Regions from separate parts of the Rahnella sp. RFA10(1/100) genome, predicted to be linked through region 2. Evidence: predicted binding sites of a transcription regulator. Region 2 holds the regulator's gene; each other region holds the start of a gene.
The links. The regulator LexA, encoded in region 2, represses DNA repair genes until DNA is damaged. The targets are predictions, from matches to a motif close to TNCTGTATGTACATACAGNA.
Positions count from the first base shown of each region.

Region 1 (4,264 bases), on a different contig from region 2:
TGAGGTCTATCTGCTGGCTGCGGGAGAATTACAGGTTGATCCCCTGCACTGTGTGACGCTCGAAGACTCTTTTAATGGCATGATCGCCACCAAAGCCGCGCGTATGCGCTCGGTGGTAGTGCCGGACCAGGAATACAGTATGGATCCGCGCTGGGCGCTCGCCGATGTCAAACTTTCTTCCCTCGAACAACTGCATGTGGTGCATATCAGTTAACTTTATACGCAGCCGCACATGCGGCTGCGTAATTTCAGGACTTCCCTCCTGCCTGAATGTCCTCATCCCACATTTCCACTGCGAAATTTTTTAAGCTTCGTTTAATTTCGTAAATCTTGAACTGACTCATAAAATAAATAAAACATCATTTCATTTTTATTGAATTAACATGTCAATCAACCTATGATTTCTGCAACAAGGACGAGCCGGGAGCTCTCCTGCTTCTGTACCCTGTCACTGCCACGCAACGGTCAGACTCGCCCGGTAAGTCCTCCTTAATCTCGTCATCTATGAGAGGCACCCACATGCAAGTTCGTCAAAGTATCCACAGCGACCACGCTAAAACACTTGATACCGCTGAATTACGCCGTGAATTTCTCATTGAGAAAATTTTCGAGAAAAATGCCTACACCATGACCTACAGCCATATTGACCGCATCATTGTCGGGGGCGTCATGCCCGCTGAAAAAACGGTATCCGTGGGTGATGAAGTTGGTAAACAGCTTGGCGTAAGCTATTTTCTTGAGCGTCGCGAACTCGGCGTGATCAATATTGGTGGTCCGGGCCTGATCGTGGTTGATGGCACGACGTATGAAATCGGTCATGAAGAAGCGTTGTATGTCGGCAAAGGGGCACAACGGGTTGAGTTCAGCAGTGTTGATCCGTTAAAACCGGCTAAGTTTTACTACAACAGCGCACCGGCTCATACCACTTTCCCGAACAAAAAAATCACGCTGGCGGAAGCCTCTCCGCAGACCATCGGTGATGCAGCCACCAGTAACCGCCGCACCATCAATAAATTCATCGTGCCTGACGTTCTGGAAACCTGCCAGCTGACCATGGGGCTGACCAAACTGGAAGAAGGCAGCCTGTGGAATACCATGCCTTGCCATACCCATGAACGCCGTATGGAAGTGTATTTCTACTTCAATATGGAAGAAGAGACGGCCGTGTTCCATATGATGGGGCAACCACAGGAAACCCGTCATTTATTAGTGCACAATGAACAGGCCGTTATCTCTCCAAGCTGGTCAATCCACGCCGGTGTGGGCACCAAAAACTATACCTTTATCTGGGGCATGGTCGGTGAAAACCAGGTATTCGACGACATGGATCACGTCAAAGTCAGCGAACTGCGTTAACTCCTCCCCGCTCTGCTTTAACCGGCAGAGCGACTCATCTTTTATGGCGAACGCGCCGTGGCAAAAGAGACTCTGAATATGATCCTCAGTTCATTTGAATTAAGCGGCAAAGTCGCCATCGTCACCGGTTGCAATACCGGGCTGGGCCAGGGCATGGCGCTAGGCCTTGCGCAGGCGGGATGCGATATCGTGGGTATTAACCTGTCAGCACCTGCAGAAACAGAAAAAAAGGTCACCGCGGCAGGTCGCCGATTTCTCGATCTGAGAGCAGACCTGAGCAGCATTCAGGGTATTCCGGAGCTGATTGAGAAGGCTGTCGGAGAATTTGGTCATATCGATATTCTGATCAATAACGCCGGGATTATCCGTCGCGAAGATGCCATCGAATTCAGCGAGAAAAACTGGGATGATGTGATGAATGTGAACAGTAAAACGCTGTTCTTTATGTCTCAGGCAGCCGCGAAACAGTTCATCAAGCAAGGCAACGGCGGCAAGATTATAAATATTGCCTCTATGCTCTCCTATCAGGGTGGAATAAGGGTGCCTTCCTATACGGCGTCAAAAAGCGCCGTAATGGGTCTGACCCGACTGATGGCCAATGAATGGGCGAAGCACAACGTCAATGTGAATGCGATCGCCCCAGGATATATGGCGACCAACAACACGGAACAGTTGCGTGCAGATGAAGAACGCAGCAAAGAAATCCTCGACAGGATCCCCGCCGGACGCTGGGGTCTGCCAGAAGATGTGATGGGGCCGGTCGTCTTTCTGGCGTCAAAAGCATCTGATTACGTTAATGGCTACACGATTGCCGTCGATGGCGGTTGGCTTGCGCGTTAATGGCACCATAAGTGACACCGAAAGGCGTCTGTTTATACGCCTTTCTTGTTTTTTATCAGCTCGTTGACAATTAGTTACAGGGCATCTCTTCCAAGATTGTGACAGTTTCACTTATACTGGATAAAATAACAGTTATCCAGTTCGGACGCGTCATGACGGCGGAAGGCCATCTCATTTTCTCAATAGCCTGTGCAGTATTTGCCAAGAAGGCACAGCTTTCTCCCGAGCTGGCGCATGGTGACTGGTGGCATATCATTCCCGGCTCTTTGCTTACTTGTCTGCTGCCTGATATTGATCACCCCAAATCGGTGCTGGGACAGCGTCTCAAATGGCTGTCAGCCCCCATCGCGCGGGCTTTCGGTCACCGCGGGTTCACTCACAGTTTGCTGGCTGTGGCCGGTGGGATTTTTCTTTTACGTACTCATTTCCCTCACGACTGGGTGATCCCAGCTGACGCTTTCCACGCCATGATTATTGGTTATCTGAGCCATATTCTGGCTGATATGCTGACACCCGCAGGTGTGCCACTGCTCTGGCCTTGTCGGTGGCGTTTCCGGTTACCTTTAATTAACAGTCAGCAAGGGAATCAGCTCGAACGGACACTCTGCCTTATTCTGGTCGGTCTGACCCTTTTCTGGCCAGACTGGACGCCCATCATTGGTGCAATAAATCCGGATTTTTTTAATCACCTGCTGAAATTATTCATCTGAACAGAATGAAACACTGCCAGATTGGCTAAAATCAATACAAATATAACCAAAAAGTTATAACGAATTACTTTTGGATATAAATAGTCAGGCCATCAAACTGTTATTCTGCACCCCAATGCTTTGGGATGGTGCAGTCCTTTCCGGAAACACCCGTTTCATTTATCAAAATTATAAGTTTGGAGTCTGGTATGAATCTTCCGCTCGTTCTTAACGTAGTGGTTTTCGTTGCCCTGCTTTTGCTGCTGGCGCAAACCCGCGACAAGCAATGGAGTCTGGCAAAAAAAGTTTTGCTGGGTCTGGCTATGGGTGTGGTATTTGGCCTGGCTTTACAGCTGATCTACGGTTCCGATGATCCGGTACTGAAAACCTCAATTACCTGGTTCAATGTTGTCGGTAACGGCTACGTCCAGTTGCTGCAAATGATCGTCATGCCGCTGGTGTTTGTCTCTATTCTGAGCGCAGTGGCGAAACTGCATAACGCGTCATCGTTGGGTAAAATCAGTTTACTGACCATCGGCACCCTGCTGTTCACCACGCTTATCGCTTCTCTGGTGGGTATCTTCGTGACCGGCCTGTTCGGTCTCACCGCTGACGGCCTGGTACAGGGCACGCAGGAAACGGCGCGGCTGACGGCAATTCAGACTAATTATGTCGGCAAAGTGGCTGACCTGAGCGTGCCTCAGCTGATTCTTTCCTTTATACCGAAGAACCCGTTTGCTGACCTGACAGGCGCTAGCCCGACATCCATTATCAGCGTCGTGATCTTCGCTGCCTTCGTGGGCGTCGCGGCCCTGCAACTGGTGAAAGATGATGCAGAAAAAGGCCCGCGTGTTCTGGCCTTCATCGATACCCTGCAGGCATGGGTGATGAAGCTGGTGCGTCTGGTTATGAAACTGACCCCGTATGGCGTACTGGCTCTGATGACAAAAGTCGTCGCAGGTTCGAATGTTCAGGATATCATTAAGCTGGGCAGCTTCGTTGTGGCGTCTTATCTGGGGCTGGGCATCATGTTTGTTATTCACGCGGTGCTGCTGTCATTCACCGGTGTTAATCCGGCGAAATTCTTCCGTAAAGTCTGGCCGGTGCTGACTTTTGCTTTCACCAGTCGTTCAAGTGCGGCGACCATCCCGCTGAGCGTTGAAGCGCAGACACGCCGTCTGGGTATCCCTGAATCTATCGCCAGCTTTGCGGCATCTTTCGGGGCAACGATTGGTCAGAACGGTTGTGCTGGTCTGTATCCGACCATGCTGGCTGTGATGGTTGCCCCCACGGTTGGCATCAACCCGTTTGATCCCGTATGGATTGCAACCTTAGTGGGTATCGTTACCCTGAGCTCGGCCGGTGTTGCCGGTGTGGGT
Region 1 is NZ_SEWR01000001.1:1,035,132-1,039,395, forward strand. Features, by position in the region: gene hxpB (hexitol phosphatase HxpB) at 1-214, shown strand, start outside; gene kduI (5-dehydro-4-deoxy-D-glucuronate isomerase) at 520-1,356, shown strand; gene kduD (2-dehydro-3-deoxy-D-gluconate 5-dehydrogenase KduD) at 1,435-2,196, shown strand; gene ETV65_RS04600 (metal-dependent hydrolase) at 2,349-2,906, shown strand; gene ETV65_RS04605 (L-cystine transporter) at 3,095-4,264, shown strand, end outside.
Region 1: ETV65_RS04600 (metal-dependent hydrolase) is a predicted target of LexA. The motif match lies at 2,311-2,330, and genes of this name have one in related genera.

Region 2 (4,264 bases):
CTTCAGCAATAAAGACATGGCTTGGCAGCAGGGTTCCGTCAATTTCCAGCGGAATAAGGGGATCAGGCAGATTCTGTGCCAGACATTGCGCACGCAACGTCAGCAAATCGGCTTTGGAATTATAGGGCAATACATACAAAATCGGCCGCGTCGGGTCTAAATGCAACTCGGTAACCGGATCTGAAGGTATGACCTTGCTCTTTACCAGCAATGAGAGCGGTAAATTCAATAATGTGTAATAAAGTCTACGCCAACCTGACATAAAAACGTGAAGCCTCTTGTTAGCCATTTCGCCGCAAGGATACCAGAAAGCTCAGATGAGATCTGTGGTGATGCAATACCCTTCTTATTTCAAGCCGCAGGGGTGTTGGCTTAAGACGTTCACCCGAATCACTTACTCATGTAAGCTCATCAGGATTCACTTCTTTACCGCCTTTCTGCACCCCGACTATTTGGGGTATAAAGTGCGGCAAATTCTCTAAGGATCAGTAAAAGAAATGGCTAACCAAGTCACTGGATTTACCCGAATTTATAAAGCAGCTGGCTATTCCTGGAAAGGGCTGAAAGCGGCATGGCAAAATGAAGCGGCCTTTCGCCAGGAAGCCAGCGTCGCTATTCCGTTAATTTTGTTATCTTTTTGGTTTGATGTCAGCCCCGTAGAACGCATTCTGCTGGTGGGATCCGTTGTTTTGGTCTGTGTCACTGAACTGCTCAACAGCGCGGTAGAATGCGCGATAGACCGTATCGGATCTGAGTTTCACGTACTTTCAGGTCGTGCAAAAGATATCGGCTCGGCTGCCGTACTTCTGACCATCATATTGGCGTTTTTTGTCTGGGTCAGCATCTTTTGGCCACGATGGTTCTGATTTGGAATCTGCATTCCAGGAATCAACGTTATGCCCTGTTTTTATTCAATCTTAGGTTTTCATTGATCGTTTAGCTGTATATACTCACAGCAAGACTGTATAAACAACCAGGGGGCGGAATGAAAGCTTTAACGACCAGACAACAAGAGGTCTACGACCTTATTCGCGATCATATCTCCACCACCGGTATGCCACCCACCCGCGCAGAGATTGCATCACGTCTGGGGTTCCGTTCCCCCAATGCGGCGGAAGAGCATCTCAAAGCGCTGGCGCGTAAGGGTGTTATTGAGATTGTTTCCGGCGCATCACGTGGCATTCGTTTGCTGATGGAAGAAGAAGAGGGTTTACCGCTGATCGGCCGGGTTGCTGCCGGTGAGCCGTTGCTGGCCCAGCAACATATTGAAGGACACTATCAGGTCGATCCGGCCATGTTTAAGCCGAGTGCCGATTTCCTGCTGCGTGTCAGCGGTATGTCGATGCGTGATATCGGTATTCTTGATGGCGATCTGCTGGCTGTACATAAAACGCAAGACGTGCGTAATGGACAGGTTGTTGTGGCCCGTATAGATGATGAAGTCACCGTGAAACGTCTGAAAAAACAGGGCAGTGTGGTGCAGTTATTGCCTGAAAACAGCGATTTCCAGCCGATCGTGGTTGATTTACGTGAGCAGAATTTCAGCATTGAAGGGCTGGCCGTAGGCGTCATCCGCAACGGTGACTGGATCTGACCTTCGTACTTCGGGCTGCAGATGCGTTGGCTGCGTGCGTTCACCCGAATCACTGACTCCTGTCAGCTCATCGGGATTTTTTTACTTGCCGCCTTCCTGCAACTCGAATGACTCGGTCAGATATTACTGGGTCAAATTCTTGATCCCAATGGTCATATTGTTGATTTGCGGGTTCGTTAGCCGCCTCTGACATACCGCTAAGCTTTAACGTTTCATCTCGTCGCCCCTTCCGGGGCGATGTCACTTACAGGCATAACCTGAACCTCCGGCATGAGATTCTCTATGCAACATCATTCCCCGCGACAAACACTCAAAAACACCTTTTTAAGCCCCGCCGATAAGGCGCTCTGGAGGCTGGCATTGCCGATGATTTTTTCAAATATCACGGTGCCTCTTCTCGGGCTTGTGGATACGGCGGTGATCGGTCATCTCGACAGCCCGGATTATCTCGGCGGAGTGGCTGTGGGTTCGATGATCACGACTTTCCTCTTTATGCTCTTACTTTTTTTACGGATGAGTACCACCGGCATGACCGCTCAGGCGCTGGGCGCGAATGATAACCGGTTGCTGGCGCGCGCTTTCGTACAACCCTTTCTGCTGGCCGTATTGTCTGGTCTCACCATAGTGTTGTTCCGGCACCCCCTGATGGAACAGGCGTTTCATATCGTCGGGGGCAGCCAACCGGTGCTTGAACAGGCGAGGCTGTTTATCGAAATTCGCTGGTTCAGTGCCCCGGCTTCACTGGCGAATCTGGTGATCCTTGGCTGGCTGTTGGGCATTCAGTATGTTCGCGGGCCGGTGATTTTGCTGATTGCCGGGAATCTGCTGAATATCATTCTGGATCTGTGGCTGGTGATGGGGCTGGGCTGGAATGTGCGTGGTGCTGCCATGGCGACGGCAAGTTCCGAGTATTTCACGCTATTTATCGGGCTGTACTTTGTCTGGCGGGTAATGAAGCAACGGGGTATAACCGGCGCACAAATCACCTCGGCCTGGCGTGGTAACCTGCGCCGTCTGCTGGGGCTTAACCGCGACATTATGTTGCGTTCACTTCTGCTTCAGCTTTGCTTTGCCTCACTGACCGTTCTCGGCGCACGGCTTGGCAGCCACATCGTGGCGGTGAATGCGGTGCTGATGAACCTGCTGACCTTCACCGCTTTTGCGCTGGACGGTTTTGCCTATGCTATCGAAGCGCATTCCGGTGAAGCATTCGGTGCCCGGAATCGCCAGAAATTGCTGGATGTCTGGCATGCCGCGTGCCGTCAGGCCGGGCTGGTTGCCCTGATTTTTGCCCTGATTTATGCGCTTGCAGGCGGGGCGATCATTGATGCGCTGACGTCACTACCTGAGTTACGCGAACTGGCGGACCATTATCTGGGCTGGCAAATCATCCTGCCGCTGGTAGCTGTCTGGTGTTATTTACTGGATGGCATGTTTATCGGTGCCACGCGCGGGCGGGATATGCGTAACAGTATGGTCGTGGCGGCGATAGGATACGGGCTGACGCTTTTCAGCTTACCGCTGTTGGGCAACCATGCCTTGTGGCTGGCATTGACGGTTTTCCTGGGGATGCGGGGATTATCCCTTGGCTGGATTTGGTGCCGTTACTGGCGGCACGACACCTGGTTTTCGCTTCATGCGGACTGATTTGTATGCTTTTCAAAGGAATAAACCCCGCCCTGGCGTTATTTCCTGCTTTGGATTAATCCTAATAACGGGTTTTATCTCTGTTTCAGGAGGATTAATCGAGATTCTCTACTAACCTTTGAAGTGTTAAGGACGAACTGCAAGCCAGAAATGCAGTTCACAAAACCCAAGGTAACAGGAGATATTATTATGAATAAGGATCAAGCCGACGGTAACTGGAAACAGTTCAAAGGGAAAGTGAAAGAACAATGGGGTAAATTGACTGATGATGACCTGACAGTGGTTGAAGGTAAACGTGATCAGTTAGTGGGTAAAATTCAGGAGCGCTATGGCTATCAGAAAGATCAGGCCGAGAAAGAGCTCAATGAATGGGAAACCAAAAATAAATATCACTGGTAACATGCGACTCCCCCTCGCATATCAGTGACGTATCCTGAAAAATGCTGCTCCTACCCGGAACAATTCAGGATACGGGTACACGGAAGTACCCAACCTTTGCATTTCACCTTCCCGCAGTCTTTCAGTTCCTCTTCCGTAACACCTTCATCTCTCAGCGTTTTTTCACCACTATACTGTGGTCGTGATCACACCGGTCATGGCTGTCACAGGTTTCCACTACTTTACATTCTGCACATAATCCATGCGCTTCCACCACAGAATGGCGAAGATCAAAGCCGGATTCCATTGCCAGTTTTGCCAGGCGTTCTTCGATGCCATCGGTGGTTTTTTCTGTGACCAGCCCACAGCGGTCACAGATAAACAGCGCAGAAGTATGGCTTGGCTCTTCAAAATGATGGCAGAGAACATAACTATTTGCAGATTCAACGCGGTGAATAAACCCCTGTTCCAGCAGAAAATCCAGCGCCCGGTAAACCGTTGGCGGTTTCGCCTGAGGTTCGCTCACACGCAACAGATCCAGCAAATCATAGGCGCTGATCGCACCGGGTTGTTGCGTCATCAGACGCAGTACTTCCAGCCGCTGCGGGGTCAGGCGAACATTGCGCTGCTGGCAAAGCTCTTCAG
Region 2 is NZ_SEWR01000007.1:248,426-252,689, reverse strand. Features, by position in the region: gene plsB (glycerol-3-phosphate 1-O-acyltransferase PlsB) at 1-262, opposite strand, end outside; gene ETV65_RS20005 (diacylglycerol kinase) at 498-866, shown strand; gene lexA (transcriptional repressor LexA) at 986-1,594, shown strand; gene dinF (MATE family efflux transporter DinF) at 1,877-3,241, shown strand; gene ETV65_RS19990 (CsbD family protein) at 3,431-3,640, shown strand; gene zur (zinc uptake transcriptional repressor Zur) at 3,792-4,264, opposite strand, start outside.

Region 3 (4,264 bases), on a different contig from region 2:
GGTCAGCGGTATGCCACCATTGCCTTCGGCGCGTTACTGATCGCCATTTATACGATGCTCGGTACCAGCATGTATCATATTTGGTATCAGCAACCGCTGATCCTGCTTGCAGGTGCCATCTGGTATAACCTGCTGACGCTGGCTGGCCATATTATTTTCCCCATCCGCCCGTTACAGGATCAGATTTCGCGTTGTTTCACGCAACTGGCGGCTTATCTTGAAGCCAAAGCCACTCTGTTTGATCCCGATCAGGAAGATAACAACCAGCAACTTGTTGAGCTGGCTATGGCCAACGGTCAGCTGGTCTCCACACTAAATCAAACGAAAAATACGCTACAGACCCGGCTGAAGGGTGATCGCGGGCAGAAAGGAACGCGCCGGACATTACATTATTATTTCGTGGTTCAGGATATTCATGAGCGTGCCAGTTCGTCTCACGTGCAATACCTCAAGCTCAGTGAACAATTCCACCACAGTGATATTCTGTTCCGCTTTCAGCGCCTGATGAGCATGCAGGCACGGGCCTGTTTACAACTGTCGCAATGTATTCTTTATCGCCAGCAATATACCCATAACAGCCAGTTTGAACGGGCGTTTTCACGGCTGGAAGAAGCACTCAAACGTCTGGAGTCTCACAACGAACACCGTGAGACGTTGCAGGCGCTGCGCCATCTTTTACGTAATCTGCATGCAATTGACGCGCAACTGGCAAATATCGAGTCGGAGCAGTCTCTGCCTGAAAACCAGACCGGTAAAAGCCCGTTTGCGGAAGACCGTCTGACGGGCCTTGACGATATCTGGCTACGCATTTCCCGCCATTTCACACCGCAGTCAGTGTTATTCCGCCATGCAATCCGTATGTCTGTGGTGCTCTTTGTGGGATATGTTTTCATTCAGGTCAGCGGCTTAAATCACGGCTATTGGATTTTGCTCACCAGCCTTTTTGTCTGTCAGCCAAACTACAGTGCGACCCGCCGGAGATTAGCGCTGAGAATAATCGGCACGCTGGCCGGCATTGCACTCGGGATCCCTATCCTCTATTTCGTTCCCTCCGTTGACGGGCAAATGATTCTGATCGTCATCAGCGGATTATTGTTCTTTGCGTTCCGCACAGTGCAGTACGCGCAGGCCACGATGTTCATCACCCTTTTGGTGTTGTTATGCTTTAATTTGCTGGGCGAAGGATTTGAAATCGCTATCCCGCGAATTATCGATACATTGATTGGTTGCGGTATCGCCTGGGCGGCAGTGACCTTTATATGGCCCGACTGGAAATTCAGACAACTGGATAAGGTGGTCAGCAAAACGTTCGATGCTAACTGCCGTTACCTTGATGCCATTCTGGTGCAATACCATCAGGGGAAAGACAACAGTCTCGACTACCGTCTGGCTCGTCGTGATGCGCATAATTGCGATGCCGAACTGGCATCTGTTGTCTCGAATATGAGTTCTGAGAGGAATAACGATCCGGCGACCCTCGAAGCGGCGTTTCGCCTGTTATGTCTTAATCATACGATGCTAAGTTACATTTCAGCGCTAGGGGCCCATCGCGAGAAACTCAATGATGCGGAAACCCTGAGGTTGCTGGATGATGCAGTATGCTGTGTTGACGGGGCCTTGCATCATCTGCCTTCTGAAGCAGAACGCATTCAAAATGCGCTCGGACAACTGACTGCACGTATTCAGTTACGAACCACTGATATCGACAGTAAAGAGCAACTCGTGCTTCAGCAAATTGGATTACTGGTGGCTCATTTGCCTGAACTCACCAGTCTTAATACTAAAATCCTGCCGGTACAGAATCAGCTCTAGCTGCAGACAACGTAAGCAAATTTAGTGAATCGCCCTTGATAGCTGCTCTTGGTGATGGTTAAACCAGTGAGTTAATAACTCCCTGGATGCCATCGGCAAGGCGGCTTCATGAAAGCCCAAAATTGCCCCTTCCAATGCCATCAGTAAGTTAATCCCGAGATTCTTTTTTTTAATGGCACACAGTTTGAGATAGGTATGGCAGGCCCCCTGTAACCGTAAATCCCCCGAGTTTTCAATGCCGACTTGCCAGAGCATCCTTTCCAGCGCCAGCGAGAGATTGGGTAAATCTTTCAGGCGGGCGGCTTCGCTGTTTTTTTTCAACTCGATATCCCGCAGCATGCCTTGCAACGATAATCTGCCCAGCTCGCATAGCGCCTGAGGGTCACTCCATTGCCGGGCATTCACTTTGAAGTAACGCAGCTGCACATCCATGCCCCGCTTGCGGTAGATCAGCCTCTCCATCTTCTTGCGGCAAAAATGCACTTCAGTTTCGCCGGTCGCTCGCAGATAGAGTTCACCATCAGAGACAAGGGCGAACATGACGCGGTCAGCGGACAAGCTCATCCCTCCAAACTGGGTGCGGGAACGAATATTGCCCAATGGGGCAAAAATTTCCAGACACTCAATCACTCTTTTTTTTGATTTGTTTATCATTGCGTTATCCTTTTCACGTTAATTCCTTGCTTCCATTTTGAGTTACCAAAACAGCTAAAAGCAAAATACGCAATCTTATGTACCGCAACAAACATAAAATGTCGTTACAGCCCGTTGCCTTCAAAATTTGCGAGATATCTTGGAAAAATTGGGTTGATCTTTGCTCACCGCCAGAGTACTGTACATGCATACAGTAACTCACTGGGACACATCCTTATGCGAACTCAACACCGTACAAATCATCATTTTAGTCAGCTTGCTTTGCCCGTCACTCCGTCACAGGTAAATACGTCTGCATCTCTGAATAATGGTCTGATCACTGAGTTCGTCTATAGTGCGAGCCAACCAGCTTTTGCACAGTTACTGCTGCCCTTACTGCAACACTTAGGTATGCAGTCCCGCTGGTTGTTATGGCTCACACCTCAGCAAAAACTGAGCCGCCATTGGTTAACGCAGTCTGGCCTGCCGGTGGATAAAATGGTGCAAGTCAATCAAATTACGGCAATGTCGACGGTAGATGCGATGGAGAAAGCATTGCAGACGGGAAACTACAGTGTCGTGTTGGGATGGCTTCCGGATTTGAATGATGCTGAGAGGGAAAGGTTGCAAATTGCAGCCCGTCAGGGAGGGGCTTATGGCTTCATAATGAAACCCACAAATGAGCAGAATTCACCTTGTGGACATCATTCGACAGTAAAAATTCACTCTTCCGTATACCATTAGTTCAAAATAGGAATCTTCCTATGAAAATAATGCGGAACTTAGTGATTTGTGCTGAATAATGGCGGCAAGCCAGTAAAAACGGGCTTCCAGAATGCAGATAATTGCCAGAATTTGTCAGTAAATTGCCAAAGCCGTTAAGAAATATGTCCGTTTTTCCCTTTTTTTCCACGGTGTTAACACATCAAGCTTGTAAGTTTCGCGCCACGTTGTAGACTTTACAACGCCAAGGTTGCTCGATAATGCCAACGTAAAGTGGCAAGTTCTGAAATGAAGCAATAATCTTGGCGTAAGGATTTTAACCAAGGGCTTAAAAAGCTTAAAGCTCAATTGCCTATTTGGATGATAACGAGGCGCAAAATGAAAAAGACAGCTATCGCATTAGCAGTGGCACTGGCAGGTTTCGCTACCGTAGCGCAAGCCGCCCCTAAAGATAACACCTGGTATACCGGTGGTAAATTGGGCTGGTCCCAATACCATGACACTGGTTTCGCAAATGCTTACAACGGTATCGGCAACGGCCCTACCCACGATAGCCAACTGGGTGCAGGTGCGTTCTTGGGTTACCAAGCAAACCAATACCTGGGCTTTGAAATGGGATATGACTGGCTTGGCCGTATGCCTTACAAAGGCAGCGTAAATAACGGCGCGTTCAAAGCACAAGGCGTTCAGCTGGCTGCTAAACTGAGCTACCCGCTGACTGACGATCTGGACCTGTACACCCGTCTGGGTGGTATGGTTTGGCGTGCAGACGCTAATGGTAACTTCAACAACGGTGCTAATGGTCGCGTAAGTGATCATGACACAGGTGTTTCTCCATTGGCAGCCGTAGGCCTTGAATACGCAGTAACCAAAAACTGGGCTACCCGTCTGGATTACCAGTGGGTTAACAACATTGGTGACGCGGCTACCGTTGGTGCACGTCCTGATAACGCAATGCTGTCTGTTGGTGTTTCTTACCGTTTCGGTCAAGATGAAGCAGCTGCTCCAGTTGTTGCTCCAGCACCAGCTCCGGCTCCAGTTGTAGAGACTAAGAAATTCACTCTGAAATCTGACGTTCTCTTCAACTTCAACAAAG
Region 3 is NZ_SEWR01000002.1:505,854-510,117, reverse strand. Features, by position in the region: gene yccS (YccS family putative transporter) at 1-1,812, shown strand, start outside; gene ETV65_RS08940 (TfoX/Sxy family protein) at 1,834-2,466, opposite strand; gene sulA (SOS-induced cell division inhibitor SulA) at 2,683-3,189, shown strand; gene ompA (porin OmpA) at 3,547-4,264, shown strand, end outside.
Region 3: sulA (SOS-induced cell division inhibitor SulA) is a predicted target of LexA. The motif match lies at 2,643-2,662, and genes of this name have one in related genera.